Regions from separate parts of the Planococcus sp. PAMC 21323 genome, predicted to be linked through region 1. Evidence: a T-box and tRNA genes for the amino acid it is inferred to sense, from the RefSeq annotation. Region 1 holds a T-box; the other holds one or more tRNA genes.
The links. A T-box is a leader RNA that pairs with one kind of tRNA and senses whether it is charged. The one in region 1 lies ahead of tyrS (tyrosine--tRNA ligase), so its partner is inferred to be a tRNA-Tyr.

Region 1 (4,259 bases):
TCACGTGCTGACATAATACCTTGTTCACTTGTTGGAACAAAGTTACTCGGCGTCCAAGGTTTTCCGTTATCTTGTATTGTGAATTTGATGTCGACTACTGGACTGCCAGCTCCGATAACACCAAGGTCAAGTGCTGGACCGTAAACTAATAGCGGTTTTACAGTAGAACCAATTGAACGGTATGCTTGAGTTGCATGGTTCAACTCTTCAATTTCATGGTCACGCCCGCCAACAAAACTTAAGATACGTCCAGTTTTATTTTCAATCATCATACTACCTACTTGTACAGGCAATTTCTTCGTTATTTCATTCCCGTCTTTATCTTTTGAGGGAATTGTTAATTCTGTTCCGTAACGAGTATAAGCATCTTTTGCTTTTTCGTGAGCCAAGTAGAGTTCTTTGTTAATGGTCGAATGTATTCGATACCCATTTGACCGAACTGCTCGGTCAGCTAAAATCGCATATTCTTCATAAAGCTTATTGTTTTCTTTTAGGGTAATAGGGTCCAAGCCATCCTCTTTTGCTAGTACATCCATAATGATGCGAACTGCACGTTTTTCAAGTTCTGTCGTTACATAGGGATTGTTTTCACGTGACCGCTTCTCATTTTGACGGAAACTTTTTACGATATTAAAGGAAATAGCTTCGTCATATTCTTGCTGAGTAATATAGTCAGCTTCTCTCATTCGGAAAAGAACGGTTTTCATTCGATCAAGTCCGGGTTGTAATCCAGCTTCGTCTTTTAATTCTCCATAAGAATTATAGGGAGTATAGAAAAAAGGTGCTTTTGGAATGCCTGCAATAAAAGCAGCTTCAGGTAAGCTTAAATCTTTTGCAGATTTATTAAATAATCCGTTGGCAGCCGTTTCAATTCCGGCAATATTGGCACCTGAAGAGTTGCGGCCGTAAGGAATAATGTTGAGATAAGCTTCCATAATTTCATCTTTTGTCATGAATTTTTCAAGGCGCATCGCAAGAAGGATTTCTTTAGCTTTTCGCTCATAAGAAACTTCATTGGTTAAAATTTGGTTTTTAATCAATTGTTGCGTTAACGTTGAACCGCCTGTTTGGGTGTCAGAATTTGAAACATCTTGAAGCAGACCGCGGAAAATAGCTTTTGGTACAATCCCTTCGTGTTCCATAAAGTACTCATCTTCCGTAGCTAACACAGCATTAATGGCTGTTTTCGATATATTAGGCAAAGTAGTTTCCTTGCGTTCCAAATCTGTTTGTACTTTTCCAATGTATACATCGTTAGCAAAGTACATTTCGGTTGTTTCCCCATAACTATAGATTTCTCCACGCATTTCATCTTCAGATCGCAGCTTTTCTTCATCTACAAGTGAAGCAAAATAGCCTGCTCCAACAGACGCAGCAAAAACGCCGATTGTCACTAAAGCAATCGCGAAAATTAATGCTAAATTCCACAGAACTCCGGTTGTTATGCTCATTCGCTTAAACCATTTTGTTGAAGTTAATTTATCGGTTGTTTCTTCAGCTTTACCTAGCCAATAGTTAAATTTTTCACGCACATTATCGCCCTCCTAAAATCTTTTATAGTATATCATATTCTTATAATTGCATCTAAACTTATTGACAAGTTAAAATAATAAAGTAAACTACTAGTATAATTCATATTAAAACGATGAAGGATTCGAAGTAGATTGTGCAATTTTGTTAAGAGAGCCGGTGGGGGGTGCAAACTGGTCAAAATGCATGAGTCGAATTACAGATCTGGAGTTTGCGGAAGTGCCCCGTTCGGCACATGATGAGAGGGAGACTAAGTTCTCCAAGCTGGGTGGTACCGCGCAATTGCGTCCCTGCATGAAATTTCATGCAGGGGCTTTTTTATGTGGATTTTTAACAGGCTCATCGATTAACACATTTAAGGAGGAACAACAATGACGAACGAATTAATTCAGGATTTACAATGGCGCGGTTTATTGTACCAACAAACGGATGAAGAAGGTATGGAAAAATTACTAAACGAACAAAAGATATCATTATACTGCGGAGTGGACCCAACAGCTGACAGTATGCACATTGGACATATTGTTCCACTACTTACATTACGTCGTTTTCAAATGCATGGACATCAACCAATTTTATTAGTGGGTGGAGCAACAGGAATGATTGGGGATCCTTCTGGACGTAACGAAGAACGCCAATTGCAAACGACTGAACAAATTGATCGCAATGTTGAAGGCATCAAAGTTCAAATGGAACAAATTTTTGATTTTAAATCTGAGAACGGTGCGAAAATGGTCAACAACCGTGATTGGATCGGCGCGATGAGCGTCATTGAATTTTTACGTGACTACGGTAAATTAATTTCGGTTAATTATATGTTAGCTAAAGATTCAGTAGCATCACGTTTAGAAACAGGAATTTCGTTTACGGAGTTTTCGTACACGTTGATCCAAGCAATCGACTTTAACCATTTGTATAACGAACACAATTGCCGCATTCAAATCGGTGGGTCGGATCAGTGGGGCAATATCACTTCAGGTCTTGAAATGATTCGCAAAACACATGATGAAGAAGCGAAAGCATTTGGTATCACGATTCCTCTTGTGACAAAAGCCGATGGTACCAAGTTTGGTAAGTCAGCAGGTGGAGCAGTATGGTTAGATCCGAAAAAGACTTCTCCATACGAGTTTTACCAGTTTTGGATTAATGCTGCAGATGCAGACGTTATTAAATACCTGAAGATTTTCACATTTATTAGCCGTGAAGACATTGAAGTATTAGAAAAAGCAGTCGAAACAGAAGCGCATTTGCGTCAAGCACAAAAAACATTGGCTGAAGAAATGACGAAACTAATCCACGGGGAAGAAGCATTAGCTGACGCTCAGCGCATTACAAAAGCATTGTTTAGTGGTGACTTAAAAGCATTGTCTTCTTCAGAAATGAAAGCTGCATTTAAAGATGTCCCTTCAGTGGAGATGACCAAAGAAGATAAATCGATTGTAGATTTAATTGTGGAGGCGGGTATTTCATCATCGAAACGCCAAGCACGAGAAGATGTTACAAATGGTGCGATTTCAGTAAATGGTGAAAAAGTAACCGATTTGGAATACGTCGTCGACGAAAATGATCGGTTAGATGATGCATTTGCTATTATCCGCCGCGGGAAAAAGAAATATCATATGGTGCAATTCAAATAATAAATATGCAAAGGCCAGTCGAAATTTGGCTGGCCTTGTTTGTTTTTATATTTGTTTTTCTTTAATAAAGCGAGGCAGTTCCATATCTTCGAACTGTTTAGGATGAATTAATTTTCCTAAACGGATAGCACCTTCAATTAAACGTGGAGAAGGGCGACAATACAATTCTTCTTCCATAATATGAATATGTTCCATTGCTTTTAAATCATTCCAGCCTGGACGTTTCTTAAGGAGTTCGGGTTTTACTTTTGATGTTAAAATACCGACCCAAGCGAGTAAAATATAATCTGGTTGACGCTCTAGGACATCTGCCCAGTCTGTTTGAACATTGGCAGAATCCGTGTCATCAAAAAGATTACGTGCACCGGTCATACTGCTGATTTCAGTTAGCCAGTTAATGTTACCAGGGGTGAAAACAGGCTTTGGCCACCATTCCCAATATAATGAAGGGCGACTGTTTGCTCGTTGACCACGAGATTTGATATCTTCGATAACAGCCAAATATTCGGAATGAATTGCCGTCGCATCAATTCCGCACACTTCAGCCACTTTTAATAAGTCTTGCCCAATTTCGTCTAATGATTGGGGATCTAAAACGAGATGAGGAATATTCCGTTTGACTAATTCATCTACGTTTTTTTCCATTCCAGGTACGCTCAAAGAAGCTAATACCAAATCGGGTTTTAAGGCCTCCAATTCATCCATTCGAATGGATAAATCTGGTCCGAGTCGTGGCAATGTGGTAATTTCTTTTGGCCAATCAGAATAATCGTCGATTCCAACGAGCATATGTTCAGCATTTAAAAAAGCTAAAAGTTCCGTATTGCTTGGGCAAATTGAAATAATTCGCATCTAGCTCCACCTCCATTATTTCCAGTTTACCATGTCTAATGGACAAATTTCTTTCGATTTGAAGAATTTGTGTAAACATCGTATGATTAGAAAGAATGAACACAAATTGTAAAATTCAGGAACATTTTTTTATTCAGGAGATTTTATGAGAAAAGAGAGACTTGGTTTTAGCTAACAAAAGTTAGGGTAAATATACAGGTATATATAAATTGGAATTATTAGAATAAAATGTAGGACTCA
Region 2 (4,259 bases), 1.0 Mb from region 1:
CACGTCCAAGCAGTGAGGCGTGGAATGAGGCAAATCCCATTCCTGATACGTTGAGCTGTGATGGCAAGAGGGTTTACCCTTAGAGTCCCTGATTTCACACTGCCAAGAAAAGCCTCTAGCGAGGCGGGAGGTGCCCGTACCGCAAACCGACACAGGTAGGCGAGAAGAGAATTCTAAGGTGAGCGAGTGAACTCTCGTTAAGGAACTCGGCAAAATGACCCCGTAACTTCGGGAGAAGGGGTGCTCTGGTAGGGTGAATAGCCCGAGAGAGCCGCAGTGAATAGGCCCAGGCGACTGTTTAGCAAAAACACAGGTCTCTGCAAAACCGTAAGGTGACGTATAGGGGCTGACGCCTGCCCGGTGCTGGAAGGTTAAGAGGAGTGCTTAGCGCAAGCGAAGGTGCGAATTGAAGCCCCAGTAAACGGCGGCCGTAACTATAACGGTCCTAAGGTAGCGAAATTCCTTGTCGGGTAAGTTCCGACCCGCACGAAAGGCGTAACGATCTGGGCACTGTCTCAACGAGAGACTCGGTGAAATTATAGTACCTGTGAAGATGCAGGTTACCCGCGACAGGACGGAAAGACCCCGTGGAGCTTTACTGTAGCCTGATATTGAATTTTGGTGCAACTTGTACAGGATAGGTAGGAGCCTGAGATTCCGGAGCGCCAGCTTCGGAGGAGGCGTCAGTGGGATACTACCCTGGTTGTATTGAAATTCTAACCCACAAGCCTGATCGGCTTGGGAGACAGTGTCAGGCGGGCAGTTTGACTGGGGCGGTCGCCTCCTAAAGAGTAACGGAGGCGCCCAAAGGTTCCCTCAGAATGGTTGGAAATCATTCGTAGAGTGTAAAGGCAGAAGGGAGCTTGACTGCGAGACGTACATGTCGAGCAGGGTCGAAAGACGGGCTTAGTGATCCGGTGGTTCCGCATGGAAGGGCCATCGCTCAACGGATAAAAGCTACCCCGGGGATAACAGGCTTATCTCCCCCAAGAGTCCACATCGACGGGGAGGTTTGGCACCTCGATGTCGGCTCATCGCATCCTGGGGCTGTAGTCGGTCCCAAGGGTTGGGCTGTTCGCCCATTAAAGCGGTACGCGAGCTGGGTTCAGAACGTCGTGAGACAGTTCGGTCCCTATCCGTCGCGGGCGCAGGAAATTTGAGAGGAGCTGTCCTTAGTACGAGAGGACCGGGATGGACACACCGCTGGTGTACCAGTTGTTCTGCCAAGGGCATCGCTGGGTAGCTATGTGTGGCCGGGATAAGTGCTGAAAGCATCTAAGCACGAAGCCCCCCTCAAGATGAGATTTCCCATTGCGCAAGCAAGTAAGATCCCTCAAAGACGATGAGGTAGATAGGTTCGAGGTGGAAGCGTGGCGACACGTGCAGCTGACGAATACTAATCGATCGAGGACTTAACCAACAAATTGTAGGCGAAAATCTTGCACGTTCCAATGTCGTTTATCCAGTTTTGAGTGAACAAGCACTCAACCAAATAGTCCAGTGATGATGGCAAAGAGGCCACACCCGTTCCCATCCCGAACACGGCAGTTAAGCTCTTTTGCGCCGATGGTAGTTGGGGGTTTCCCCCTGTGAGAGTAGGACGTCGCTGGGCTATTCTATGTTTATTTTTTATTCCTAATGATTCTTTTACCTTGCTTCCATAGCTCAGCAGGTAGAGTGCTTCCATGGTAAGGAAGAGGTCACCGGTTCGAATCCGGTTGGAAGCTTTTGTTTTTTTTACAGAGTTTCTCTAAATGGAAATTAAATAAACGATTTTATTAGGCAAGGCCCCTTGGTCAAGCGGTTAAGACACCGCCCTTTCACGGCGGTAACACGGGTTCGAATCCCGTAGGGGTCACCATATCGGAGGATTAGCTCAGCTGGGAGAGCATCTGCCTTACAAGCAGAGGGTCGGCGGTTCGATCCCGTCATCCTCCACCATTTTTTCATAACTTTATACGGTGGGGTAGCGAAGTGGCTAAACGCGGCGGACTGTAAATCCGCTCCTTCGGGTTCGGCAGTTCGAATCTGCCCCCCACCACCAGTTTTCTTATCATAATTAATGGGGTATAGCCAAGCGGTAAGGCAACGGGTTTTGATCCCGTCATGCCCTGGTTCGAATCCAGGTACCCCAGCCATTTTTATTATGAGCCATTAGCTCAGTTGGTAGAGCATCTGACTTTTAATCAGAGGGTCGAAGGTTCGAATCCTTCATGGCTCATTCTTTTAACATCCTTGCGCCTGTTCAGCGCGGGGCCTTAGCTCAGCTGGGAGAGCGCCTGCCTTGCACGCAGGAGGTCAGCGGTTCGATCCCGCTAGGCTCCATTGTTCCATGTGTATTTGTACTATCCATGTGTAAAAAACCCGTATCCATTCATTTGGATACGGGTTTTTTTTAGGTTTTGATGTATTCGGATTGTGGTCTGAAGATGACGTTATTTTCTTGTTGTTCGAGTGTGTGCGCTGTCCATCCAATGATGCGCGCCACACTAAAAGTGGGTGTAAACAATTGAGTCGGCATTTTGATAGATCGCATAATCGCCGCTGCATAAAACTCTACATTGGTGTACAGTGCACGTCCGGGCTTGTGTTCGTTAAGCTTTTTAACAATATAGGCTTCTGCTGCAACTGCTAAATCGAGCCACGGATCTTCTCCTTGAAGTTCTAAACATTTTTCTCGCAAGATTACAGACCGTGGATCTTCTGTACGGTAAACTCGATGACCAAAGCCCATAATTTTTTCTCCGCTATTTAACTTGTCTTCAATAACCGGAGCAATCTGGTCTTGTGTTTTTATTTGGTCGAGTAAATCAATCACGCCTGACGGGGCACCCCCGTGAAGTGGACCTTTCATCGTGCCAAGCGCTGACGTGATGGCGGATACTATATCGGATTCGGTTGAAATGGTCACACGTGCTGCAAAAGTCGAAGCATTCATGCCGTGTTCCATTGTTAATTTTAAATAAGTTTCGAGCGCTTCTGTTTGTACAGCAGAAGGTTCTTGTTCGTTGATCATCCAAAGATAATTGGCGGTGTGACCTAAATCATCTCGTGGTTTTACGGGTTGTTGTCCGTTTTGAATGCGGTAAAAAGCAGCGGTCATTACTGGCAATGCTGCTGTTAATGCAATGGCTTGTTGTTGAGAAGACAATTGTTGAAATTCGGTATGCGTATATGCGGATACTAAGGTCCGCATTGCGTCCATTAAAGAAATCTCCTTTGGTAAAAGCTGTGAAATTAGAACAAGATGTTCTGGCAGTTTGCGATAGGAAAGCAATTGTTGTTTGATATGTTGCAATTGACGAGTGTCAGGTGACACTCCGTACCAAAGAAAATAAGCAGTTTCCTCAAATGACTTTCCTTGAATAACTGTGTTTACAAGTTCGCCACGATAGCGCAATTCACCTATATCTCCATCCACAGAAGCAATCGCAGTTTGAACAGCTACTACACCTTTTAATCCTTTTTGAAACATGTAAAACGCCTCCTTTTCTTTTAGTTTACTCCTCTAGATTGATAAAAAAAATTAAAGATATATAATTAAGACAATTAAGAATATTAATCGAAATGAGGGGTGTTATGGAAGTTCAATGGTTGAGAACCTTTGTGGATGCGGCAGAAACCTTGAATTTCAGAAAAACGTCAGAGCGTCTGTTAATGTCGCAGCCTAGTGTGACCGTTCATATTCGATTATTGGAGGAAAGTTTAGGAATTTCTTTATTCAAGCGGAGCCATAACCGAGTTTCTTTAACAGAAGAAGGGCGTCATTTTAAAGAGAAAGCCGAAAAAGTAATAGCGCAATTAGATGGTAGTGTGGAAGAATTACACGCTTACGCTCAAGGGTACCGAAAAAAATGGACATTGGCGATTTCTCCTTTAATGGCCGAAACGGTTTTGCCTTATGTACTGCGGTCTTTTACAGAACAACATCCAGAAGTCGAGTTTATAATCCGTGTGGAAGAATCAGAAGCTATAGAGGACTTAGTTGAATCAGAAGAAGTGTCTGCTGGAATTTCTGCTCTAGCACCTATTGGTCGGACGATTGAACCACTTGTGGTTTATGATGACCCTTTGTTATTTATTTTGCCAAGAGATGCTTATGATGATGAAACGGGACCAGCGATTTCAGTCGAAGACACCTTGCGGAACTCGATCTTGTTTACGCATCATCATCCTGTTTTTTGGGAAGAGTTGTTAGAGAAGTTACGCTTACACATGCCCGGTATTCGAACAATGAAAGTCACACAAGCGCATATTGT

Region 2: it has a tRNA-Tyr gene. The T-box ahead of tyrS (tyrosine--tRNA ligase) is inferred to sense a tRNA for this amino acid. The anticodon was not compared.

What each region holds. Positions count from the first base shown of each region.
Region 1 covers NZ_CP009129.1:1,099,840-1,104,098, forward strand. Annotated here, with positions in the region: gene PLANO_RS05605 (transglycosylase domain-containing protein) at 1-1,532, opposite strand, end outside; T-box leader at 1,637-1,825, shown strand; gene tyrS (tyrosine--tRNA ligase) at 1,902-3,167, shown strand; gene PLANO_RS05620 (cobalamin-binding protein) at 3,213-4,019, opposite strand.
Region 2 covers NZ_CP009129.1:76,678-80,936, forward strand. Annotated here, with positions in the region: rRNA gene PLANO_RS00435 (23S ribosomal RNA) at 1-1,420, shown strand, start outside; rRNA gene rrf (5S ribosomal RNA) at 1,497-1,612, shown strand; tRNA gene PLANO_RS00445 (tRNA-Thr) at 1,655-1,727, shown strand; tRNA gene PLANO_RS00450 (tRNA-Glu) at 1,787-1,861, shown strand; tRNA gene PLANO_RS00455 (tRNA-Val) at 1,866-1,941, shown strand; tRNA gene PLANO_RS00460 (tRNA-Tyr) at 1,961-2,044, shown strand; tRNA gene PLANO_RS00465 (tRNA-Gln) at 2,064-2,138, shown strand; tRNA gene PLANO_RS00470 (tRNA-Lys) at 2,149-2,221, shown strand; tRNA gene PLANO_RS00475 (tRNA-Ala) at 2,253-2,325, shown strand; gene PLANO_RS00480 (citrate synthase/methylcitrate synthase) at 2,396-3,475, opposite strand; gene PLANO_RS00485 (LysR family transcriptional regulator) at 3,580-4,259, shown strand, end outside.